DNA from 3 places in the Leptolyngbya sp. BL0902 genome. Region 1 is predicted to be linked to each of the others. Evidence: predicted binding sites of a transcription regulator. Region 1 holds the regulator's gene; each other region holds the start of a gene.
What was found. Region 1 encodes NtcA, which controls nitrogen genes in cyanobacteria. Its sites were predicted from a motif close to TTTGTANNNNNNNNTACAAA; they were not measured.
Positions count from the first base shown of each region.

Region 2: a site for NtcA is predicted at 3,509-3,528, ahead of GFS31_RS03745 (DUF4327 family protein). Genes of this name have one in related genera too.
Region 3: a site for NtcA is predicted at 3,630-3,649, ahead of GFS31_RS05640 (ferredoxin--nitrite reductase). Genes of this name have one in related genera too.

Region 1 is NZ_CP046155.1:3,812,036-3,817,542, reverse strand. Features, by position in the region: gene GFS31_RS16970 (DEAD/DEAH box helicase) at 1-106, opposite strand, end outside; gene GFS31_RS16965 (cupin domain-containing protein) at 377-739, shown strand; gene gloB (hydroxyacylglutathione hydrolase) at 934-1,707, opposite strand; gene holB (DNA polymerase III subunit delta') at 1,781-2,758, opposite strand; gene tmk (dTMP kinase) at 2,731-3,414, opposite strand; gene GFS31_RS16945 (hypothetical protein) at 3,610-3,864, opposite strand; gene ntcA (global nitrogen regulator NtcA) at 3,974-4,645, opposite strand; gene thrC (threonine synthase) at 5,137-5,507, shown strand, end outside.
Region 2 is NZ_CP046155.1:821,567-827,073, forward strand. Features, by position in the region: gene GFS31_RS03730 (CAAX protease) at 1-1,524, opposite strand, end outside; gene GFS31_RS03735 (PHP domain-containing protein) at 1,514-2,359, opposite strand; gene GFS31_RS03740 (hypothetical protein) at 2,402-2,884, opposite strand; gene GFS31_RS03745 (DUF4327 family protein) at 3,082-3,336, opposite strand; tRNA gene GFS31_RS03750 (tRNA-Pro) at 3,701-3,774, opposite strand; gene GFS31_RS03755 (DUF4332 domain-containing protein) at 3,880-4,281, shown strand; gene GFS31_RS03760 (FAD-dependent oxidoreductase) at 4,424-5,507, shown strand, end outside.
Region 3 is NZ_CP046155.1:1,250,083-1,255,589, reverse strand. Features, by position in the region: gene GFS31_RS05660 (anti-sigma factor domain-containing protein) at 1-684, opposite strand, end outside; gene GFS31_RS05655 (sigma-70 family RNA polymerase sigma factor) at 691-1,269, opposite strand; gene GFS31_RS05650 (CHRD domain-containing protein) at 1,418-1,918, opposite strand; gene GFS31_RS05645 (HEAT repeat domain-containing protein) at 2,203-3,285, opposite strand; gene GFS31_RS05640 (ferredoxin--nitrite reductase) at 3,916-5,499, shown strand.

The sequences.
Region 1 (5,507 bases):
CCTGTTCCCAGGCGGCAAACCCCTCCTGGGGCAATGGCTTCCAGGCTTCCCCCCAAAGGAAAAACTGCTGTGCCTGCGGAAACCAACCAATGTGTAGTGTTGCCATTAACCTATTTTGCCGACTCGCTCAGACTAACCACGCCTACGAACACCAAGGTTCCTAAACGGCATGGGATGCCCCGCCTAACCCGTTTATCTTACCCCTTTGCTGCGGTGGATTAGGTGCCTCATCCGCCGCCAATCATCCTTTCAGCCTATCTTCCAGGCTGTCCTTCCAATCCGTCTGCCAGTGGCCCTGTCCATCCCCTCGCCCAACCCTGTCCCTATAATCCAGATCATCCCAGGCAACGAGCCCGTCCTTTAGGAACCCAGCCCTATGATTCCCAGCCAGACCATCCTTGCAGACTTGTTTAATATCGGCCAGCACCAAGACCAGCTACCCTGGCAACCCTTCCGGCCTGGGGTGGAAATTTACCCCCTCTGCCAAGGGCAAGATACCCCGGCCCAACTGGCCCTATTGCGCTATCAGCCAGGAGCTTCGGTGCCCCGCCATCGTCATCCAGGGTTTGAGCATATCCTCGTCCTGTGGGGGGCTCAGGAGGATGATCACGGGCGCTATTCGGCGGGAACGCTCACCATTAATCCCCCCGGTAGCCAGCATCAGGTGGCCAGCCCAGAGGGGTGCATTGTGCTGATTGGCTGGGAAAAGCCCGTGGAAATTAGCAGCATGGATGGCTAAATCAGTGAAGAGTTGATTTTCTTGCCACTGAAGTTTGTCATCCCTTAGCCAGAGTACTTTATGCCTAATTCGAGTTAGTACCCCCCGATTCCTAACCCCGCCAACGGTAGGGGTGAGGTCTCCTCGCCCGCTAATGATACCGGGGGCAAACGAGCCAGATTTAGTATTACACGCGAGCCAACATTCTATGGTGGCTAAAATAAATCTTTTTTGCCGCGCAAACGAGCAAAGGTTTGGGCAGCATCTTGGCCCTCCACGGCGGCTCGAATAGCCGGATCATCCCACCGCAAAAAGGGATTGGTTTGCTTTTCTAATCCCAGTTCTGAAGGTACGGTTTCCTGATCTTGTTGGCGAGAAATTTCTACCTGCCGCAAGCGCTGACTAAGTGCGGAATTGTGGGCGTCTACAGTGATGGCAAAGCGTAAATTATTGAGGGTGTATTCGTGGGCGCACCAGACCCGTGTGGTGTCGGGCAGTTGGCGTAATTTGGTGAGGGAATCGACCATTTGGGCGGGGGTGCCTTCAAACAAACGCCCGCAGCCCCCGGCAAATAGGGTATCTCCACAGAATAACTCGCCCCAATCTTCACCCCGATTTGGAGGGAAGTAGTAGGCGATATGGGCACGGGTGTGGCCAGGGACAAAGATAACCTCTCCGGTGCGATCTCCCAAGGAAACCCGATCCCCTTCCTGCAAAAAGACCGTTTGCCCTGGGATTCGGCCCCGATCCTCAGCACCGCCATAGACTTTGGCCTCTGGAAAACGGCTGAGTAACCGCTGATTTCCACCCACATGATCGCTGTGATGGTGGGTGTTGAAAATGGCGATGAGATTTGCGCCATGCTGATCCAACCAGTGCAAAACGGGAGCCGCATCCCCTGGATCGACCACCGCCGATTGACGGGTGTTGGGATCGTGGAGCACAAAAATGTAGTTGTCCCGAAAGGCTCGCAGCCGATAAATATTCATCCCTAATTCCCCAAAGCCTCTCTATGTTTATAACGGTTTTTCATCGGGAGTTGTTGTGAGCTTAAAAGGCAGGCTAGTGGCCTAGATTGGCGAGTTCCATAAACATGACTTCCCACACCAGGCGGGGCTGCACGAAACGGCGCAGGTAGCCCTTGGCCTTTTCCAAGTGGGGCAACCACTGGGCGCTTTCTACGGGATAGGTTTGCCAATACCAGTTCAGCAGATAATCCAGCAGCCACAGTTGAGACTCGGTATCCAGGGTTTTGGCCACTTGACGGCCCTGGTCGAGGGCGGCACGGAGACTGCGGGGGGGCTGGTGCAGAGCTTGCAGGAGTTCGGTGGGGATGGCTTGTAATTGCTCATAGGCGGCAATGGCCTGTCCGGGACTGCCCTGGGCCATGGCCAGCACCTGGGGCTGGTTGAGAACTTCGGTTTGGCCCACCCGTTGCAGCACCGTGGTCAAGTCGTCCCCGTTTAACCGCTGAAAGGGAATGGTTTGGCAGCGAGACACCAGGGTGGGCAGCAGGGCTTGGGGGCCAGGGGCCAGCAGGATAATCGTGGCCTGTCCCGGTTCTTCCAGGGTTTTCAGCAGCCCGTTGGCAGCACCTTCGGCCATGGTTTCGGCGGATTCCAGCACCACCACACAGCGGGGCGATTCCAGCGGCGGACGGCTGAGGAATTGGGCAATTTGCCGCACCTGCTCTAGGCGAATTTGGGGCGCACTTTTGCGGGTAATGCCCTGTTCGGCGGCGGCAGAGGCGGAGACCAGGTTGCCCTGGTGCAGATAGGTGGGCTCCACCCAAAGCAGGTCGGGGTGGTTGCGCTGGGCAATGCGGCGGCGTTGGTTGGGGGTGGGATCTGGGCCTGTCAGTAGGTTGGAATCGGGGGCAAACAGCACTTCGGCAAAGCGTTCCGCTGCTAGCCGCCGCCCCACGCCATTTGGCCCCGCAAACAGGTAGGCCGGAGCCACCCGCCGCTGATCCACCGCCCTCGCCAGCAGAGCAATGGCCGTTTCTTGACCGACTAAATCGCCAAAAAGGGCTTGTACCATTCCGCCAAATAGTCCTGAACCACGGTATGAATCGCCGCCGCCACCGCATCGGCAGACTGTGCCCCGTCAATGGTAGCCCGTTGGTCTGGAAATTGCTGGGCCAGGGTTTCAAACCCCTGCTGCACCCGTTGATGGAAGGCCAATTCCGCCTGCTCCATGCGATCCTGCGCCCCCCGCCGCTGCGCCCTGGCGAGTCCCTGCTCCACATCGAGCTTCAGCCAAATCGTCAAATCTGGCACCAATCCCGCCGTCGCTACCTGATTGAGTTCCTGAATCAGCCCCAAATCTAACCCCCGACCATAGCCCTGGTAGGCCACGGTGGAATCGGTGAAGCGATCACACAACACCCAACTTCCGGCCTCCAGCGTGGGCAGAATCATTTCTTCGATATGCTGCGCCCGGTCGGCGGCGTAGAGCAACAGTTCCGCCCGTGGAGCAATGGCCACCTCCCCATAATCTTCCAACAAGAGCCGCCGCAGCCCTATCCCTAGGTCTGTGCCACCGGGTTCGCGGGTCGTCAGTAATTCGGGGATAATCCCCTGGTTTTGTAGCGCTTGAAAAGCCGCACTCTGCGCCAAACTTTCCCGCAACTGCTGAAGCTGGGTAGACTTGCCGCAGCCCTCCACCCCCTCAAATACAATTAGCTTTCCCCGCATAACTTACCCCGCACAGTTCCCCCCTCACACAAAGCCCGTAGGTTAGGGGCCACAACGCACAACCCAACACCCACAAGCCCAGCCATAACGGCAGGATTAACGGTGGGCAATGCCCACCCTACGGTAATAGGAGGATGGAATCAAGTTTGGTAGAGTGCATTCGCGGAGCAATGCACCACTGAGGAACTAGCACCATCAAGGGTCATAGGTGCCCTGATAGGTGCTGAAAAGGCGATACCCCGGCAAAACAACTGCAACACCAGCTTTGCTGTGAATAATGCCGGGATCGTCTTTTTCTGGCAAGCTGCCGCCCAGACGCAGCTTAATTGGCCCCAGCCACAGATAAAACCCAGGAATTAGGCAGTCAAGGCTGTAAGCGATGGCCTTTAGCGCGAGATCGGGGCTATCGGAACGCCGGGAGGGCTGCGACTTAGAATTATTAGTCAACATAGCACTGGCCTAACGGCTAAACGCTCACTATCAGTCTAAGCGCAGTCAGCCCTGACCCAAAACAGCCAAGGTTCATTTACTGATACTGATCTTTGAATAGACGACCGACCTAGGTAAACTGCTGGCTGAGATTCACAGGGTCGTGGACGGTGATTTTCTTTTTGTAGATGGAAATCATCCCTTCCTGGCGTAGATCCCCCAGCAGGCGGGTGACGGTGACGCGGGTGGAGCCGATGGCTTCGGCGATGGCCTGGTGAGAGAGTTTGAGGTCGATGGTGATGCCGTCTTGGCTGGGCACGCCAAAGTCGCGGCAGAGAATCAGCAAAAAGCTGACCAGGCGAGATCCCATATCCCGATGGGCCAGGGTTTCGATCATCATTTCCGTTTGCAGGATGCGGGAGGACAGCCCTCGCAGCATCACCATGGCCAGTTCGGGGTTTTCCTCTAGGGCTTGCTCCACCTGTTCGATGGGCACCGATAGCAGCTCAACCGGGGTGAAGGCGACGGAATGGTAGAAGCGGTCGGAGCGGTTTCCGGTAATCAGGGAGAGGACGCCGAATACGCTGTTTTCCCGCAGCAGGGCCACGGTAATTTCTTCACCCGCTTCGTAGACCCGCGATAGCTTGACGGCTCCTTTCAGCAGAAAGTATACCCGCTCCGCCGGATCTCCAGGGAAGAAAATCGTTTTGCCGCGCTCGTAAGACTCTACGACTGGAGGGAAAGCCCCGCCCGAAAGCTGGCGAAAGACATTGGCAAGCGGTTTATCTTGGGTCACTACCATAACGTTTTGCTAAGGCCATCACGGAAACTTCAGCTATTCCTGGGATCCCAGGACTCTTCAAATCCTTGTCCACCTAGAAATCGAGGGATGCTGCGACGTCAATGGATGGACAGCCCTTCTAGCATGGGGCACAGAGTAATGCAAGCGTTCCATGACTTTAGAACACTTAACCTTAACTACCTGGGACGCGTTTGTATAGTGGATTACTTTTTGGCCCTCGCCAGCTATTTTTTGCAGCCAAAGCCACAAAATTTTCAACTTTTTTTTGCGCCTCAAGGCAGAATATCCTCTGAAAAACACCCGGTCAACCTATCTCAACCAGCCTTAACACAAGGGTTTCAGGGATATCCGACTTTTTTGGTCGGGTATAGTTGGTAACGATTTGGTGGTCGTGCTACAGTTCGCTCAACGAAACGCAATGAAGGTCTGAGTAACCCATTCCCCAGGCGTTTCCATCGTTTAAGTTGTTGCAGTTACAGGTTTCTATTCCCATGACGCAGTCCCTCGAACGCCTTGTCACCCAGTCCGCCAAGACCCACGCCCCCACCTTCACCGGGCTGAAGTGTCGCGAGTGCGGCGAAATGTATGAAGCCACCGCTAAGCACGTTTGCGAAGATGTGTGCTTTGGCCCCCTGGAAGTCGCCTACGACTACGACGCCATTCGTCAGCGGGTGTCTCGCAGCAGCATTCAGGCTGGCCCTCTGTCGATCTGGCGCTACAAAGAGTTTCTGCCTGTCAGCACCGATGATGTGATCGACGTGGGCACCGGGATGACCCCCCTGGTGCGGGCCAACCGTCTGGCGCGTCGCCTGGGCCTGAAAGAGCTTTACATTAAAAACGACGCCGTCAACATGCCCACCCT
Region 2 (5,507 bases), 1.3 Mb from region 1:
AATCAGGGTGAGGGGGATGCCGCCAACCAGGGGATAGCCCTGCTGCACCAGGCTTTCGTAGACCCGCTGGGCCACGCCTTGGTTGTAGATGGGGCCATAGCGCGAGTCTGCCGACACGGCCACAATCAGCAAATTACGCAGGTTAATCACCATGCCCAGCCAGCCCGCAAACCGCTTGGACATGGCCTTGGTAGATCGCCAAAAGAAGGCCAACGGTCGTCCCTGGGTGAGGGAACGGTTCAGCACCGAGTAGGGCATTAAGCCTTTCACCAGGGCCATATCGGCGGGAAGGCACTGCTCCAGTTCCACCAGGTATTGAGCCACCGCTGGCTGATAGTCTGCCGTGGCCTGGTTGATGCCATCCAAATAAACAATGTAGCGGCGCAGAGCCGGAGCCTCTGGATTAAGGGGGTTCGCATCCTCCAGCGGGGGCAGGGTTTGCACCGGATCGCCATACCAACCCGCCCACCAACCCAGGGCTTCTAGGGGAGCCAGCAACCCCGCCACCACTAGCGCCAAACTGCCAATCCACACCAATTCAAACAGTGGCCCGGTGGGCAGGCGGGTAAAACTAAGGCGGTTAAACACCCCTAGCAACACCTCCCTCACGGGTTCGAGGGCGAGGCTGATCACCAGAGTCAACAGGGCCAAGCCGCCGTAGATCACAAACAACCGCAGCCATCGCCGCAGCCACACCATGCGGGGATCGGTGGCGGCACGGGTCAGGCGACGCTGAACTGACGGGGCTAGGGCTGAATGAGCCTCGCTCCTAGGCGTGAGACTATCAGAATTGGGGAAAGCCTCGGAATTCGGGAAGTTAGGATTATAATTCGACGGATTTTCCCTAGAACTCGACTTAGACAGGTTTTCTTGCGACGGGGAACCGCCTTCTATATCACCGGATTCAACGGAACTTCCCCAGCCCTCGGTCATGGCTCGCTGGTTAATCAGCGTCCGCAACTGGTTTTGATCCACCACCAACTGCACCCCGGCCACCTTGTTAGTCAGCCAATGGCCGAAGTTCACCAGGGGTTGCCCCACGGTTTGCTGAAGCACTAGCAGCACCACCCAGCCCAGCCCCACATGGGCCACCACCAAGGGCGCGGACAAATTGGCGAAGCTTTCAAAGGCGGCGACCACCACCAGCAAACTCCACACCGCCAGCAGCCGCAGAATGGGCAACCCCAGATAGGGCAAGGCTCCCAAAAAACTCAGCGTCAGCGGCAAATAACCCAGGGTCAAACTTTGGGTCACAATCGTCCAGGGAATGGGCGCATCCAGCAGCCAAGCGCTGGCCAACCAAATGCTGAAGGCCCAGGTGCCGTAGCCCGCCACAAACAGCAGCGCCGCCAGCACCAGGCTAATCACAAACCGCAGGGGCCGCACCTGGTTGACAAACAAAATGATGCTCTGGGCGATAGCCTGGGACAGCCCTGCCAAAAACACCACCCAAAAGCCGTTGTTTTGAAAGCTATCGCTCCAGGGAAGAACCTGCCCTAGGGCATTCAACCAATTACTGACCATGGATAGCGGCATGTAGGGATGCCTTGGCCTGCCGCAGTGGTTCCAGCAAGGCCAGCGGCAACTGAAGCTGATTCAGCCGAGTCTGGCTTTTGGCCCTGGCAGCATCGGGGCTGGGGCCGTGGTAGTCGCTGCCGCCCGTCATAATTAGGCCGTAGCGCTGACAAAATTCCTCCAGCCGCCGCACATCACTGGGGCTGTGGCAGGGATGATACACCTCGACCCCCATCAGCCCCGCTTCAACGAGCTTCGGCAACACCGTTTCCACTGTCCCGCCCCGAAACAGGTAGGGATGCGCCCACACGGGCACCGCCCCGCAATCCCGCAACAGCCGAATACCATCCACTGCCGAAAAATCCGCATAGGGCACGTAGGCAGGGCCATGATCTCCTAACCAACGGTCAAACACCTCATCCATGGATTTGGCATAGCCCGCCGCCACCATCGCCGCCGCCAAATGGGGCCGACCCGGTGCGCGGTTGCCCTCCATCGCCGGGAGCGTAATTGGATAGCCCAACTCCGCCAGCCGCTCCACCATCGCCGCCGCCCGCTGCCGCCGCACCTCCAACCGTTCCTGCAACGCCGGATCCAGCGCTTCCCGATTCGGATAAAACCCCAGCACATGGAGCGACCGCCCATTTTCTGTGGTGCTCAGTTCCACCCCCGGCACAATCTCCAGAGCCTCCCCCGCCGCTGCAAATGCCTCATCCCAGCCCGCCAGAGTGTCGTGATCGGTGATGGCTAAGGCCTTGACCCCAGCTATGATTGCCTCTCTCACCAGATCGGTGGGGGATAGGGTGCCGTCGGAAAAGGTGGTGTGGTTGTGGAGGTCGAGCATGGCGGTGATGGGGAGGAGGGCGTGGGCAGGCGGAGACTTAGCCTAGGCGGTGGCAGCGGTGAGGGCTTGCGTAATCAACGCCTTGGCCTTTTCATCTAGGGTAATCCAATCCACTTCTCCATCGGCTTCTACCAAGCTTTCATCCACGGTGACGGGTTGACCTGGCTCATAATCCACAAAGCACAGGCGAAAGCAGAGTTCCCACACATCCAGCGTCGCCACCCGTTCCCCCTGGGTGAGGCGGAGGTGGTAGATCGGGGTGGGGGTGGGCAACTGGCACAGGGCTTGCTCAATCTGGGGGACGGTGTCCGCATCGGCCTGATCCAGTTGGGCGGCGAGTTCGGCCACCTGCTGCCGTTGGGCTTCGGTGGTGCCCTCTGGCCAATGTTGCGCCTGGGTATACTCGATCTGCCAGTCTAGGTTTTCCGTGGCCTTGCGCAGGTTGTCGATGATGCGAATCAGGCAGGGCTGCATCAAGTGGTTGGCGAGGGCGTGGTCGCGGTCGGTGGCAAAGGTGGGCAGCATAACGGCAAGAAATCCCGAAACTCCTGAATACCTGCTCAGGGGTCATCACCATAGCACCCTGATTGCCCTCAGCCTCCAGCGACCAAAGGCAGTTCATCCCCGCCTATCGCTGAAGGCAGAACGTTACAAGTATGCTACCGATTATCGCCCACTCGGCCAGAGAACCCGCTAGCGGCCTTCTAGAAGCCGGGGTGATGTTAGTCGTCGCTCCAGGTTTCGCAGGGGAGGAGGTCGCCGATGCAGTCGCGCAGGAGATAGTCGTATTGTTCGAGTTCAAGCTCAATGAGGGGCCATTCGCGGGCGGCGATGTGGCCACAGAGGGTGAAGATGGGCTGATGACGGCTGACAAGACCGCTTTCAATCAGTTGGCGGGCTTCGTCGCGAATCATGGCAATGGTGTAGTGTGCGGTGGCTGTTTTTGGCAATGGCGTCCTTAAGGGTGTGGTAGTCATGGGTACAGCCTCCAAGCCTAGGGCAATTATGGGAATGGAGAAGGGCAGCTAATCCTGGGGCAAAACCCTGAGAATATATGCCTAAATCCATCTCCATCGTCCCTCGGTTGGGGCTAGGGATGAGGGCTTTGCAGCGTATCATTACCTTTATTCACAGAGGTCAATATAAAGTTTTGTCTTTTGCAATACTTAGTCTGGGCGGATGCTAGGCTGAGGATCCACCAGCCCTAGAGATAGGCACGGGACAGCCCCAAGGCGAATACCCCCATCCCGCACCCACCTTGGGTTGCGACGGTCGGTTCCTGGATAAGGTGGCCCAAAGAGACTAAACACTTCAGGCCGTAGGCGTTTTATTCCAGCGATATCGGGATGACAGGATTTGAACCTGCGACATCCTGCTCCCAAAGCAGGCGCGCTACCAAGCTGCGCTACATCCCGTAGGCAATTTGCCTAGACTAGTATAGCTTGCTTTCTTGCCCCGTGGGCTACCCCAGGAGGTTCGATGGCTTGCACAAGGTTGTTCTGAGTAGGGCGGTAAACAGTTTGGCCAATTTTCCTATCCATCAGTTACCGGGGATCAGCGAACCCCAAGCCCAAGCCTTGGCCAACCTGGGCCTAGCCACAACGGAGCACCTGCGTCGGCAGGGAAAATCGGTGGCCCAACGCCAAGCCCTAGCCCAAACCCTGGCGGTGCCGGATCGCTACGTGGCGAAGTGGGTGGTTTTGGCCGAACTGGCCAGCCTGCCCTCGGTGGGCTGCACCTACAATGGCCTGCTGCTCCATGCGGGGGTGATATCCATCGCCCAACTGGCCGAAACAGCGACTTCCACCCTCTACACCCGCATCAAGCGTCTCCATGTCAAAAACATGCAGCGGGCCGACCTTTGCCCCAGCCCCGACCAGGTGAGCACCTGGATTCAGCAGGCTAAGCAGGCTAAGCGCTAGCCCTCGCGTTGGCCCTGGCCCCAGGGTTGCCCAAAAAACAGAGCTTGGAAAATCCTGAAGATTGCGGGGTTGCTCGATCCCCCGTGACACAATGGGGCCGGATCGGTATGTCCCTGGTCGGGTCAGAGTTAGGAAAATTGGTATGAAACTGGTAATTGTAGGCGGTGTGGCTGGTGGAGCTTCGGCGGCGGCGCGGGCGCGGCGGCTGGATGAACGGGCCGAAATTGTGGTGCTAGAGCGAGATCATTACGTGTCCTACGCCAACTGTGGCCTGCCCTACCACATCAGCGGGGTGATTGCTGACCGGGACAAGCTGCTGGTGCAGACCCCCGAAAAACTCAAGCGTAACCTGAACCTCGATGTCCGCACGGGCCACGAAGTCACCGCCATCGACCGAGGGGCTAAGCTCGTCCATGTCCGCAACTTAGACACCAACGAAACCTACACCGAACCCTACGACAAACTGGTGCTGTCCCTGGGGGCGGTACCCATTCGTCCCCGTCTGCCGGGGATTGATCACCCCAGCATTTTTGTGCTGCGGAACATTCCCGACATGGACGCCATTATGGCCAAACTGGGGCCGGATACCCAGCGGGCCATCGTCATCGGCGGCGGCTACATTGGCGTGGAGGTGGCGGAAAACCTGGTGCATCGCGGCCTCAAGGTGCATGTGGTGGAGATGATGGATCAGATCATGGCCACCCTGGATGCCGAGATGTCGCGGGATTTGCAGTACCACATGGCCGACCACGGCGTCCTCCTGCACCTGGGCACGGCGGCGGAATCCTTTGTGGATGTGGAGGGCAAAATCCAGGCCAACCTCTCCAACGGCGAAGTGCTGACCGCTGATTTGGTGGTGATGGCGGTGGGGGTGCGCCCCAATACGGAACTGGCCAAGGCGGCGGGGCTTCCCGTGGGGCCAAGGGGTGGCCTGGTGACGGATAAGCACATGCGGACGGTAGACCCCGACATCTACGCCGTGGGCGACATGGTGGAAACCGAGCACACCATCACCGGGGAACCCATGCTGGCGGCCTTAGCAGGGCCAGCCAACCGTCAAGGTCGCATCGCCGCCGACAACATTTGCGGGCGCAATTCCACCTACAGCACCACCCAGGGCACCGCCATCGTCAAGCTCTTTGACATGGTGGGTGGCGGCACCGGAGCCTCGGAACGAATGCTGCGACAGGCCAATATCCCCTACCGCAAGGTGTATCTGCATCCCT
Region 3 (5,507 bases), 1.7 Mb from region 1:
CCGCCGAAAGATGCTGGGTAGGTCAATCGGCTGAGACTGGCGGCCCTGCTCATCCACGGTGAATACGGTGGTGAGGATGGCGTTTTTGTCGTCTACGGTAACGGGGGCATTGGGGTCAACCACCGTCCACAGGACATAGACCATTCCTGGCTCTAGGGGGGGCAAGTTAGCCACCGTCAGCGACCCCTCCAGGGTTTGAGGGTTGATCTGAACCTCCGCCGTGGCGGTGGCCATACCCGTCGGATCGGCAAGGGCAACGGTTAGGGTTTCGCCGCTGGATGTCTGGGCCATCTGAAGCGCCCGCCACAACACCAGGTTGCTGATGCTCAGGCCCGCAATGACCAGTGCCGCAGCGGCCCCCAACCCCCGCTGCCACCAGGGGCCAACGACAATGGGCGGCGGCGTAATGGGGGAGGGTTTCTGGCGAGTTGGTATATTGACCGCAGCAGATGTTTGGATGCCAGCGATGGGCAAGATGGCGCGACGCAGGTGATCGGGCGGCGCTTGGGGGGTAATTTCGCAGGCGGCTTCCCAGGTGGCTTGCAGTTGGGCCAATTCGTGTTGTAGGTCTGGGTGCTCGGCCAGCAAAGCCTTGAGGATGGCGGCTTCCTCTGCACTCAGATCGTAGAGGACGTAGCCAGCCATCAACTGTTGCCGCTGTTCTGGGGATAGCGAACCGATCATGGGCGGTTAGTCTCGATAATCGTGAAGCAAATGCCGCAGCTTCAGCAAGCCTCGGCGGGCGTGGGCCTTCACGGTACCCAGGGGGGTATTCAGTTGCTCGGCAATGGTAGCCTGGGTCATGCCTTCATAATAGGCCATGCGTAGAACCTGGCGCTGGGGATCGGAGAGTTGGGCGAGGGCGGCTTGCACCTGTTCCCACTGCTCGGCCTGGTGCAGGTGATCTTCGGGAGGGGTACTAGCAGTTGGCTGTAGGGTTTGCAGACGGCTGGCAGAGTTCTGAGCGGCGCTGCGCGAACGCAGGCGGTCTAAGGCCCGTGACCGGGTCATGATGGCTAAAAAGGTTCTGAGGGAGCCCCGCTGAGGGTCGTAGGCGTTTGTTTGGGGCAGCTTAAGGAAAATATCTTGGGTGAGATCTTCGGCCTCGTGGGAATTGGCCAGCAGTTTGAGGGCAATGCCGTATACCAGCCCCGCATGGCGATCATACAGCTGCCCCAGCGCCTCTTGCTGTCCGGCGCAGAGATCCAACCAGAGGTCTGTGTCGGTCGGCTCACCGACATTCCCTTGGCTGGGCTGTGCAACATCCATCGTCACTGGAAACCTAGACACTAACCTTAGTCTGCCTCACCTGCGGCAGGAACGCTATCTTGCCCAAGTTCATATCTGGCTAAAGGGCTGGCGGTGGGGGATGGCGCTACCCTAGGGCCACCGCAGGTCATCCCCCCTCGGCGCGGGTTTATCCCGCCATGAGCACGCCGCGCAGCTCACCCCCTCGGTGGCGGGTGGTGTGCAGATCAACGTACAGCATTCCGTCGTTGAGGGCCTGAACCTGCTCTGGGGTTAGGGTAAATTCACCCCGCGCATCGCCCCCCATGCCCGTATCATTCAGCATGACCTCCAGGGCATACTGGAAAGGCCCATTTTCCATGGGGCTGCCCCGATGGATGTGGAAGGCAGAGGTGATGTTCGGGTTTGGCGGATCCACCGGATCGGTCTCGTAGTTACGAGGGCCGCTAGTCAAATCGCGGAAGCTGGCCCGCACCACCAGACGGTTGCCTACCAGCACTGCTCCCACCGCTCCACGGGCATCGCTGCGCGGCGCATTGGGCACCACAGCCTGCGGACTCAGAATAGCTACATAGGTCATCATCGGCTGGGGCATCATCCCCTGAGCCAACAGGGTTGACCGCGCCGCCGCTAGGTTAGAGTCTACCTGCTGCCCCAGGGATTGGGTCATCGCCGTCGCGGATACTGAAACAGCGTCAGAGTAGGATCCCGTCACCCTGGCCCAAGCAGGGGTGGATAATCCCACGGCCAACAGGCCTGCACAAAGGGCAAGGCCCATTCGTTGCCACATCTTGTTGTAAAACATCGGTCTATCTCATACGCCAACAACTGAACCTGCGCGGCAGATTCTTAAGGAGTACGATCTGCCGCAATGTTTGGATGCACCCACGGCTAAAAAAAGTCAGAAGACCTGCATCGCCTAGGGATCTAGGGGAGCAGGGTGAGTCTGGGCCTCTACGGGTGATGGTGTCGCAAGGCAGCGGCGGCATGGAGACGAACCCCCGCGTCTTCATCCTGGGTGAGGGCTTGCAGGATGGGGATGGCCCGCCGATCTCCCCATTGCCCCAACAGCATGACCAAGTGACGACGCAGCAGGCTACGGTCGGCGGTAGTAGGCAGCGCATCCAGCCACTGCGGCACCTGGATAACCAAGCGGAGTTGTAGGCTAGGGTTAGTGGTGCGTGAGAGGGCTTGCAAGGCCGTCACGCGAATGGCGTCGGACAGCATATCCCAGGACTGGACAATGGCTTCAAAGGCCGCAGGCGTGTCTTGCCAAACGAGAGCCTGCACGGTGGCTAGCTTGAGGGAAACGGGGGTATGACTGACCGTCAACAACTCGTGAAGAGTTTGGGTGGCGGCGGAGTGGGAAGTGCGCCCTAGGGCATAGATGGCCTGCTGTGCTACGGCTGGGTGAATATCCTTGGCTAGGGGTTGCATCAAGGCCACCCACTGGAGATCGCCAATCTGCCGTCTAAAGCTAATCAGGCTTTGAATGGCGGCCAGTCGCACTGCGGCGGTACAGTCTTGGAGCGCATCCACCACCAGAGAGAGTACGTCTAGGTCGGCAAATTGCCCCAACGCCTGAATGATACTGGCCTTGGTTGATCCGGTTGTGTGGTCAATGGCGGCAACCAGGAGGGGCTGGGTCGCGGGGTGAGGAATGCGACAGAGCACCTCAATGGCCATGGCCTGAGTAGCTGATGCTGTAACAAGGGTGCTGAGTGCCTGGATGGCGTTGGGGCCAAGGTGGCCCAGGGTATCAATAATCGTTTTCTGCAAGTCTTCGTCAGCGGTACCCAAGGCGTCAATGAGGGCAGCAATCGACGCTGGGTGGTCAAAATGTCTCAGACTGTAGGCAGCAAACCAGCGATCCTCCCAGTCCAGCCTTTCATCCCTAAGCATGGTGATCAGGTCGCCGATGGCCACCCCTCCCAATCGGGGAAGCTGCCGAGCGGCCTCCCAACGATCGGCGAAACTGCCCTGCCGAAAATTACCTCCCTCCCGAAGTTGGCTCGCGGTAGTGGATGAAGAGACCAAGTCTGTTGGGGGGGAGGAACTAGCCTGGGGTGAAGCCAAGGGGTCAACGAAATCAAACAAAATCTTGCTCCCTATGGGGTATGGGATAGGCCATCATGACTGAGCGGAAAACACGCTGGCTGCCGTTGGATACAGTACGGGTAAAGGGCTTCAGCCCCTGATTCACAGGTTTTATGCACAGGTTTGATTCACAGGTTTGGCGATGCTTAGGTGTCCTTCATCCATCAGAAAACGGATAGGAGCCAATGGTTAAAGTATGCCTGTCTATAGTGATAGCCGATTCTGGCCCTGCACTATGCAGGTCGCGCAATGGGAGTTTGCATGACTTGCATGGATCACCAAAAAGCGTATTGAGAGATACAAAATCATTGGAAAAGCGCCGCTTATGGTGATTACGCTAAGCAAAACAATGAATCTAGAGCATTCTCAAGAGGTGCAGGAAACCTGACTCCTGGCATCATTACCTTTGCTGTCTATCCACACCGCGATTCAAATTTCATGAAATTGTATGGGAAGTGCATAGAGAGTGTTGGTAGGTCAACAATGACCCTGGCCTGAAAGTTTTCTGTCAATAGGTGTTCGTTGTGTTGTTGATCTTTTTTGCAAGGCGGTGTGCCTGTGACTATTTCTATGGATAGGACTAGCGAAGCCGCTAGCACGAAATTGAATAAGTTTGAAAAGCTAAAGGCTGAAAAAGACGGCTTGCTGGTTAGGCACGACCTAGCCCATTTTGCCAAAATTGGCTGGGAAGCAGTGGATGAAGCCGATTTAACCCATCGTCTCAAGTGGCTAGGGATCTTCTTTCGGCCTGTTACCCCTGGTAAATTCATGCTGCGGTTGCGGTTGCCCCACGGGGTAATGACGAGCTACCAATCTCGCACCCTGGCTAACATTATTCAGCGCTATGGCGAAGACGGCAGTGCCGACATTACCACTCGGCAAAATCTTCAGCTTCGCGGCATTTTACTAGAAGACATTCCTGATATTTTCCACCAGCTAGAGGCAGCGGGGCTGACCTCTGTGCAGTCTGGCATGGACAATGTGCGGAACATCACCGGATCTCCGGTATCTGGCCTCGATGCCGATGAACTCATCGACACGCGAGAACTCGTGCAAAAAGTTCAGGATATGATCACGGGCAACGGCCAGGGAAATCCTGAATTTAGCAATCTGCCCCGCAAATTCAACATTGCGATTGAAGGCGGACGGGACAATTCCATCCACGCCGAAATTAACGATATTGCCTTTGTTCCCGCCTTTAAAGATGGCGTTTTGGGCTTCAACGTACTGGTGGGGGGCTTCTTCTCCGCCCGTCGCTGCGAAGCGGCCATTCCCCTCAACGCCTGGGTTCCCGCCGATGACAGCGTCGTTGCCCTCAGCCGCGCCATCCTAGAGGTCTACCGGGACAACGGCCCCAGGGTGAACCGCCAAAAGGCCCGCCTAATGTGGCTAATCGACGAATGGGGGCTAGATCGCTTCCGGGCTGAGGTGGAATCCGCCTATGGCCAGCCCCTCACCCCCGCCGCAGAAAAGGACGAAATGGACTGGGACAAGCGCGATCACATCGGCGTGTATGCCCAAAAACAGGCGGGGCTGAACTACGTGGGCCTGCATGTGCCCGTGGGTCGCCTCTGGGCCGAGGACTTCTACGAATTGGCCCGCCTTGCTGAAGTCTACGGCAACGGCGAATTGCGGTTGACCGTGGAGCAGAACGTGATTATCCCCAATGTGCCCGATGATCGCCTGCCCGTGCTACTAGAGGAGCCGCTGCTCCAAAAGTTCTCCACCGATCCCTCGCCCCTGATGCGGGCGCTGGTCTCCTGCACCGGAGCGCAGTTCTGCAACTTCGCCCTGGTAGAAACCAAGCAACGCGCCCAGGTTCTCGCCAAAGCGCTAGATGCCGAACTTACCCTGCCCCAGCCCGTGCGGATTCACTGGACAGGTTGCCCCAACTCCTGCGGCCAACCCCAGGTGGCGGACATCGGCCTGATGGGCACCAAAGTCCGCAAGGACGGCAAAACCGTGGAAGGTGTGGATATTTTTATGGGTGGCAAGGTCGGCAAAGATGCCCATCTCGGCGAAAAAGTCATGCAGGGCATCCCCTGCGACGATCTGCCCGATGTGCTGAAAACCCTGCTGATAGAGCATTTCCAAGCCCAACCCCGCTCTGGCGGAGAGGCTCCCGGTAGTTCAGTCTCGGTCACGATGGAATAACCCGCTCA